2 regions of the Rhizobium sp. CC1099 genome follow, and region 2 is predicted to be linked to the other one. Evidence: riboswitches for the same ligand, from Rfam matches in the RefSeq annotation. Region 2 holds a riboswitch; the other holds the start of a gene.
What was found. A riboswitch is a leader RNA that binds a small molecule or an ion and turns the genes downstream of it on or off. The one in region 2 is predicted to bind FMN.

Region 1 (4,414 bases), on a different replicon from region 2:
TGCCGGCATCTGCGGGATCTTGCCGTCGTTGACGTCTTCGTCGCGCTCGTTTTCGATGGCGATGGTGCCGAGCGTCTTGTCCTTGTTGAGCGCAATCGAATCCGGCTGACCGCCGAGATCGCAGGTGTTCTCGATCTTTTTGGTGGCAACGTCGACGATTGCCAGATGGCCGGAAGGCTTCTGCTTACTCTCGCCGGTGTTGACGGCAACGAGCGCCTTGCCGGCTGCCGACGTAACGGATGTCGGCTCGCCGTCCATCATCAGCGCGCCGACGGCCTTCGGGGCCTTGGCATCGATGATGTCGACGAAGCCGATCGCGCCGAGCGGGCTGTCGCTGTAAATCAGCGTCCTGCCGTCATCGGTGGCGGTGATGATTTCGGCGGAGGTCGTGGAAAGCTTGTCCTTGCCGGCGGGCAGGTTTGCGGCAACCGGGAAGGACGCAATACGATTGAAAACAGGCTCCGCAGCGGCCGGGAAAGCAACGGACGTGAGAAGCACGGCAGCCAGTGTTGCCTTGCGCGATGAAATGGTCATGAAATCCCCCATGTGTCGAATATCGAAACGGGGAATTTTTGAGGGACGCTGATGACAGACACATGACAGCCGGCGCGTTTTGCACCGCCCTGTCTATGCGGCCGTCTGCTCGCGGCGCAGTTCGTTGCGCATGATGAAGAGGGAGGCGCAAAAGATCCATGCCGCTCCGAGCCAGAGGTAACCGGTAGGCGCATAGCCGGAGACGAGCCAACCCGCTAAGACGTTGAGCGGCAGCTTGAGATCGTCGAAGGGCTGCACATAGGCAGCGTCGGCCGCTGTATAGGCAAGTGTGAGAAAATATTGCGCGAGCACGGTCAGCAGGCCGGCGAGTACGAAAAGCCCCAGCGTGACGCCCGCCGGAACCTCGAAGCCGGCCGCCAGCGCAAGCCCGCCATTGATGGGCGTCAGAAGCACCAGCAGCCAGACCGTGATGGTTTCGGGCCGCTCGATGCCCGTCAGATTCTTGGTGATCAGCGAGGAAGCGCCCCAGAGCAGCGCCGAGAGGATCGGAAGCAGGGCCGCCCAAGTGAAACTGACCGACCAGGGCTGCAAGATGATCATCGCACCGGCAAAGCCGGCGATCGTTGCCGTCCAACGGGCCGGACCAACGCGTTCCCTGAGCAAGAGTCGCGCACCGAGAATGATGAAAAACGGCGATGTCATCACCAGCGCGATCGCCTGCCAGATCGGCACGGAGGCGAGCCCCGTGACCCAGGCTTCGACGCCAAGCGCCGCACAGGCGACGCGCACGACATGGCGCCAAGGATAATTGGTGCGCATCGCCGAGAAGCCGGCTCGGTAGAGGAACGGCAGCGAGAAGACGAGCGCGAAGGCATATTGCCAGAAGGCAATGGACGCGGCCGGGAAGGCAAGCTTCATCGCCGCCCATTGCGTGACGACGTTGAGGATCGAGAAGGCCACGCCGGCCAGCACCATCCAGGCGGCACCTGCCATGGCACGCGACGTGGAAATAGTGAGGGAAGTCTGATTCATGTCATTCATCCAAGATAAAAAGGACCAACACAAATCAGGACGCATGAGCGCAACAACACCGCCGGGCAGTTCCCTGCCCTTCGTGCATGCGATCATTCTCTTTCATCCGGACTATGACCGTCGGCTCCGGCATCGCACCGGATCTGCTGACCCCTCCCCGCCCATCGGCGCGCGGAAGGCGCTCGCGGGCTCGGGCCGAGGCCCTTACCGCCGGTGGGGACTTTCACCCCGCCCTGAGAACAGAAAAGCCGTAGATAAAACTTGAAAAGCCCGCAAGACCTGCGGAAAGTGGAAAAGGGTCCGGCTTTCGCCGAACCCCTCCAAACCTGGGCTGCCAGTCTCGTTATCCGGCGGCCAGAAATCTCATTAGCCGTTAACGGCATCCTTCAGGCCCTTGCCGGGCGTGAACTTCGGCACGTTGCGAGCCGGAATATTGACTTCGGCGCCGGTGGACGGATTGCGGCCCTTGGTGGCAGCGCGATGAGAAACGGTGAAGCTGCCGAAGCCGGCGAGACGGATGTCGCCCTTCTTCTTCAGTTCAGCCTGGACAACGTCGAAAACAGCGTCGACAGCAGAAGCAGCGTCAGCCTTGGTGAGGCCAGCCTTTTCGGCAACTGCGGACACGAGTTCATTCTTGTTCATGTTTCCACCCCTTTCAATGGTTCGAAACGACTCAAATCTGTAAGCCAGGCACAGAATAAGTTTCATCAGGCCCGCCGCAACCCAAAAGCCCTGCAAATCAAGGAAAAGCAAGCGGCTCTGTGACGTTTTCACAAAAAAGGCTGGCGTTTTAAGCCAGCCTTTTCCGAGTTTTGCAGCATTTTGACATAAATGTGGCAGGCAGCGCTCAGTGAGCGATGGCTGCACCTGTCTCATCGAGGCCCTCGACCGTCGCGATGACCGGCGTTTCAACCGTTCCATCCCATTCGATCGGTTCAGGCCTGCGAACCAGCGCATGCCTGATCACCTCGCCCATGCGGGATACCGGGATGATCTCCATGTTGTTCTTCACGTTGTCCGGAATCTCCGCCAGATCCTTGGCATTTTCTTCCGGGATCAGCACCTTCTTGATGCCGCCGCGAAGCGCTGCGAGCAGCTTTTCCTTCAGGCCGCCGATCGGCAGAACGCGGCCGCGAAGGGTGATCTCGCCGGTCATGGCGACATCCTTGTTGACCGGAATGCCGGTCATGATCGAGACGATCGCGGTTGCCATGGCGACACCGGCCGACGGGCCATCCTTCGGCGTCGCGCCTTCCGGCACGTGCACGTGGATGTCGCTCTTGTCAAAGCGCGGCGGCTCGATGCCGAAATCGACAGCGCGCGAGCGAACGTACGAGGCCGCAGCGGAGATCGACTCCTTCATGACTTCCTTCAGGTTGCCAGTGACCGTCATGCGGCCCTTGCCCGGCATCATCACGCCTTCGATCGTCAACAGCTCGCCGCCGACTTCGGTCCAGGCAAGACCGGTGACCACGCCGACCTGATCCTCGCGCTCGGCTTCGCCGTGGCGGAAGCGCGGAACGCCCAGATAGTCGTCGATGTTGGCAGCCGTGACGGCGACCGACTTCGACTTGCCCTTGATGATCTCGGTCACCGCCTTGCGGGCGAGCTTCATAAGTTCGCGTTCGAAGTTACGCACCCCTGCTTCGCGGGTGTATTGCTGGCTGATCGCCATCAGGGCATCGTCGCTGACCGAAAATTCCTCCGGCTGCAACGCATGTTCCTTGATGGCCTTCGGCAGCAGGTGCCGCTTGGCGATTTCTCGCTTTTCGTCTTCGGTATAGCCGGCGATACGGATGATCTCCATGCGGTCCATCAAAGGTGCCGGAATGTTCAGCGTATTCGCCGTCGTGATGAACATCACGTCCGACAGGTCGTATTCGACTTCCAGGTAGTGATCCATGAAGGTCGAGTTCTGGGCCGGGTCGAGCACTTCGAGCAGGGCCGAGGACGGATCGCCGCGGAAATCCATGCCCATCTTGTCGATCTCGTCGAGCAGGAAGAGCGGATTGGACTTTTTCGCCTTCTTCATCGACTGGATGACCTTGCCGGGCATCGAGCCGATATAGGTGCGGCGGTGACCGCGGATTTCGGCTTCGTCGCGAACGCCGCCGAGCGCCATGCGGACATACTCACGGCCGGTCGCCTTGGCAATCGACTGCGCAAGCGAGGTCTTGCCGACGCCCGGAGGGCCGACGAGGCACAAGATCGGCCCCTTGAGCTTGGCTGCGCGCGCCTGCACGGCGAGATACTCGACGATCCGCTCCTTGACCTTGTCCAGGCCGAAGTGATCGGCTTCGAGGATCTGTTCTGCGTGGTTGAGGTCCGACTTGATCTTCGATTTCTTGCCCCACGGAATGCCGAGCAGCCAGTCGAGATAGTTGCGGACGACGGTTGCTTCGGCAGACATCGGGCTCATCTGGCGCAGCTTCTTCAGCTCCGCGTCGGCCTTCTCGCGCGCTTCCTTGGAAAGCTTGGTCTTGGAGATGCGCTCTTCCAGTTCGGCCATCTCGTCGCGGCCCTCCTCGCCGTCTCCGAGCTCCTTCTGGATCGCCTTCATCTGCTCATTCAGGTAGTATTCGCGCTGGGTCTTCTCCATCTGGCGCTTGACGCGCGAGCGGATGCGCTTTTCGACCTGCAGGACCGAAATCTCGCCTTCCATGAAGCCGAGCGCCTTTTCGAGGCGAGCCTTGACGCTGGTGGTTTCCAGCATCTCCTGCTTTTCGGTAATCTTGATCGACAGGTGCGAGGCAACCGTATCGGCGAGCTTGGAATAATCGTCGATCTGGCTGGCAGCGCCGACCACTTCAGGCGAGATCTTCTTGTTGAGCTTCACATAGCTCTCGAACTCCGAAACGACGGAGCGCGACAGCGCTTCCAGCTCGAC
Region 2 (4,414 bases):
TGAATGGTATCACTATTATCAGGTCGCTCCTGATGAGAAGACAACGGATTTCTTATGTGCTGCTGCCCTTGCATTCTTTAATGACGGTTATCGCACCTCAGACGACATCGCGACACTGCTCATCGGCACCCACATCGGAGAGGTGGCAACACGCGTGAACGCGCGGTCTTCGTCGGCGATTCACTAGCGCCTCGCCGGCTGCTGCCTCGGCACCGAAATGATGTGAGTGGGAACTGTCGAGGTTCTGTCGGTAGCGGATCTCGATCAAGGTGCTCTGCCTGATATCTACGCCGCGTGTTCATTGCGGCTGATCCGGCAAATGCGGCCCGCTTGCCAGTCGGAGCGTATTTTAGCATCTTCGAAAGATTTCATTTGCTTTGCTTCCGGGGGCAGCGCATGGTTCCCGCCTCCAGCAGTCATCATCACGGGCGCTGCTGTTTGAGGGCTGCCTTGCCCTTGCCCCGACCGAAAGGAGGGCCTTATGTCTTCCGAATTTTCTACGAAATATCTGACGAGCCAAGACCTCGGCATGCTGCAGCAGGTGCTGAGTGATGCCGGCTATACAGACGATATTCTTATCGAACCGCCTCGACCTTTCAATGCAGCAGCCAAGCTGATGGTCCGCCTCTTTCAACAGGGAATGACGGATCCCACCGACCTCGCCAATGAACTTGATCGGCAATTCGGGAAGTCTCGGAAAATGGAGACGGCTTTTGCAGGTTCACCGCTTCATCGCTTCGCGATCCAAGGTCTTCCGACGGAGCTCCGTTCTATTGTTCATTAACGCCCTGCTCAAAGGCGAGGCTCGATCATGCGGCGGCAGAACTAGCGAACGCTTTGATAGACGAGGAAGTGGACGATGTTTGAAGGCAGCAGAAGGGAACTGGACGACTGGCAAGCCGAAAACATGGGCGCGCTAGCGCCAAAAACTGGAAAGTTACTGGGTGACAATCCGTATGATCCCCAAACGGATCCGGTTCGCTACAGGCTCTGGAGAGAGGCGTATTTTAAGGCCCAGAATGAGATCGACGGCTTTAAGCAGGACCCCGCATTGCTCCGAAGCCTGCGCTCCTGAAATCCAACTTTGATGATGCCGGCGCTGATCGCCATCGCGATCTTTCCGCTGATCACTGGCACAAGGAAGCTCAGAAGGACCGTCGAGCCGCCGGAGACATAATGTTGTTCGACTGAGGAGGAGCAATGTCGCTTAAAATGCGCCCGAACATGCCGCCGTTCGTCACCAATGAGAACGGCCACATCCCAATGACCGACATCGCGGCGAACTGGCTCGTGATCGTGACGCGCGAGGCTTTGGAGAGAGTAGCGTCGCCGCCCGACGCGTCGCTGGAGCGCCTGCTGGCATATGCCGACACCTTCGGCGAGGTCGCCACATATAAATTGGAGCATGGCCGCGCGGGCGAAGAGGAAACCATCTGGGTTCAAAGCGCGGATGTTGTCGAATGGCGAGGCACACAATCTATGTAGGTTCCTTCGACTATGCGGGCCGCAGCCACGGGGTCGCCCGCCTTTCGATGCGCCGATACCGCTCGTATCGTTCATCGGAAGGTCGCGAGCGCCGGACCAGATTCGAGCGGCCACGGGAGGAAGACCGCTCAAACCTAAAAGAAGACGGGCAACCGGATTTCAGGCTGCCTTAACGGGAACACTCGCTGCCCTGTAGGCGATCAAGTCTTCGATGGTGATCAGATGGAGGCCATGCCGTTCAGAAAACCGTTCGAGTTCGGGAAGGCGTGCCATCGTGCCATCGTCGTTGGCCACCTCGCAAATCACCCCGGACGGGGACAGACCGGCAAGCTTGGCGAGATCCACCGCTGCTTCGGTGTGGCCAGGGCGGGAAAGAACGCCGTTCGGGTGGGCTCGGAGCGGAAAGATATGACCTGGCCGGGCAAAATCCTCGGGGCGAGAGCCTGTTCTGACGAGTGCTTGAACGGTGGCAGCCCTGTCGGCGGCCGATATCCCAGTCGTCGTTTCGGGAATGTAGTCCACGGAGACGGTGAAGGCAGTCTTCAGCACCTCGGTGTTGCGTGGAACCATCAAAGGAATATCGAGCTCGTCGAGCCTGTCGCCTTCCATCGCAACGCAGATAAGGCCACGGGCGTGGTTCATCATGAACGCGATCGCTTGCGGAGTGACGGCCTCCGACGCGATCACGAGATCGCCTTCGTTTTCCCGGTCACGGTCATCGACAACGACGACGATCTCGCCCCGCGCAATAGCGGCGACCGCATCGTCGATTTTGGAAATTGCCATTTTCTTGCCTTTCAAGGGTTAGCCGTTGTGAGCGGCGTGCATGGCCTGTCAAAGCCACCATTTTCCCTTGGGCGAACAAGCATAGGAAACGCCGCGCTTGAGGCGGCGTCCGCTGCATTGCTCTCTTCCATCCGGACTATAACCGTCGGCTCCGGCATCTCACCGGATCTGCTGACCCTCCGCATCCACGAAGGCGCTCGCGGGCTCCGAGTTGCCTCGATACCGCCGGTGGGGAATTGCACCCCGCCCTGAGAACGCGTGTAACATAGAGGATCGATGCCGTGTTCTGCAAGAGGCTGCCGGCCGCCGGCCCATCGAGAATCTGTTTTTCGCGGTGAACGCACCGTTCCTCAATGTCGAATAAAGCTACGACATGATCAGGCCGCCATCGACGTTGATCGTCTGGCCGGTGATGTAGGCAGCATCGTCGCTGGCAAGGAAGGTGACGAGACCGGCGACATCCTCGCCAGATCCTGCCCGCTTCATGGGAATCCCTTCGACCCACTCTTTCATGAGTTCTCCGGGGCCGTAGTTGCCGAGGAGTTTTCCCCAGGCCTGATCGTTATAGGCCCACATGTCCGTTTCGATGATACCGGGGCAGAAGGCATTCACGGTGATGTTTTCGGTCGCGACTTCCTTGGCAAGGCTCTGGGTGATCCCGACGACGCCCATTTTTGAAGCGGCGTAGTGTGGTGTGTAGATGAACCCGTCGCGGGCTTGGCCAGAGGCGGTGTTGATGATGCGGCCGCCGCGTCCCAGCTTGCGCATGCGCAGAATTGCTTCCTGCGCGCACAAGAAGACGCCCTTGGTGTTGACGGCCATGACCCTGTCCCACTCGCCTTCCGTCATGTCTTCGATGCGGGCGATGGTGATGACGCCGGCGTTCTGGATCGACACGTCGACAGTGCCGTAAGCTTTCTCCGCCGCGTCATAGAGAGCCTTCACGCTGGCTTTGTCGGTGACGTCTCCGACGAAGGAGATAGCATTGCCGGCATCGGTTTTGATTTGCTCGGCGACTGCGTGGACCGACTCTTCGTTTGCTGAGACCACGAGATTGGCGCCTTCTCTCGCAAACCGCTTGGCGATCGCTGCGCCGATCCCGCGGCTGGCTCCCGTGATGACGACGGTCTTGTTTTCGAAGCGTTTCATTCTCTCTTCCTTTCCCGTTGCCAGGCGATATCGGTCGTCGGCCACAGAGCCGGCAGTTCCTGTTGCGTCATGCTGCCTTCAAGCGGCTGCAGAAATGATCTCGGCCTTGTGAGCGACAGTGGCCCCTCTGGCTATGGCGTCAATGTCGTCGTGGAACGCGCGACGGTAATCGCGGTCGAACCCTTCGAGCGCTTCGCGGGGTTCTCGATCGGCGTGAAGGGCGAGCGGGCGACGATGTCGCACGCCGCCTCGCTCGTAAGTCCCTTCAGCGCCTCGATCTCGGCCAGGGAGGAAGCGAGACCGTGTATTTTCCAGCTGCCGGCAATCAGCTTTCGCATGGCATCACCAGCAGCAGAAACCGCCGTCGACAAGCAGATCGACGCCTGTCACGAAACTTGCCGCATTCGACAGCAGGAACACGGCCGGACCGACCATTTCGTCGACCGTTGCCATGCGCTGCATCGGCGTCTGCTCTTCGAAGAGCTTGGTCTGATCGACCATCTCGGGACGCGTGTTCATCGGCGTCGCCGTGTATCCGGGCGAGATCGTGTTGACGCGGATTCCACGGCCGACCCATTCCATCGCCATGGACTTCGACATATGGATCACGCCGGCCTTGGAAGCGTTATAGTGCGCCTGGCTCAGTCCCCGGTTGACGATCACGCCGGACATGGACGCGATATTGACGATGGATCCGCGTCCGTTCTTCAACATGGCGCGGGCCTCGGCCTGGCAAGAAAGGAAGACCCCTTTCAGGTTGATGTCCATCAACGTCTGGTACTGATCCTCTTCCATCTCTTCCGCCGGGTTGGCGTTGGCGATACCCGCGGCATTGACGGCAAGCGTCAGTGCGCCGAGCTCTGCCTCGGTGCGTGCTACCGCCGCGCTGAGGGATGACTTGCGCGTGACGTCCGCTTCGATCTGGATGGAGCGGCGGCCTGCGCCTTGAATGTGTCTAGCCGTGTTGGCCAGTCCGTCATCGGTTCGGCGGTCG

Region 1: another riboswitch for FMN. It lies ahead of QA644_RS05480 (DMT family transporter); the one in region 2 lies ahead of ribB (3,4-dihydroxy-2-butanone-4-phosphate synthase).

Annotation. Positions count from the first base shown of each region.
Region 1 covers NZ_CP121641.1:1,090,904-1,095,317, reverse strand. Annotated here, with positions in the region: gene QA644_RS05485 (esterase-like activity of phytase family protein) at 1-546, opposite strand, end outside; gene QA644_RS05480 (DMT family transporter) at 628-1,527, opposite strand; FMN riboswitch at 1,618-1,772, opposite strand; gene hupB (DNA-binding protein HupB) at 1,894-2,169, opposite strand; gene lon (endopeptidase La) at 2,375-4,414, opposite strand, start outside.
Region 2 covers NZ_CP121642.1:1,930,307-1,934,720, reverse strand. Annotated here, with positions in the region: gene QA644_RS30530 (hypothetical protein) at 1-187, shown strand, start outside; gene QA644_RS30525 (hypothetical protein) at 482-784, shown strand; gene QA644_RS30520 (hypothetical protein) at 860-1,075, shown strand; gene QA644_RS30515 (hypothetical protein) at 1,201-1,485, shown strand; gene ribB (3,4-dihydroxy-2-butanone-4-phosphate synthase) at 1,645-2,271, opposite strand; FMN riboswitch at 2,387-2,531, opposite strand; gene QA644_RS30505 (glucose 1-dehydrogenase) at 2,638-3,420, opposite strand; gene QA644_RS30500 (hypothetical protein) at 3,552-3,758, opposite strand; gene QA644_RS30495 (SDR family oxidoreductase) at 3,763-4,414, opposite strand, start outside.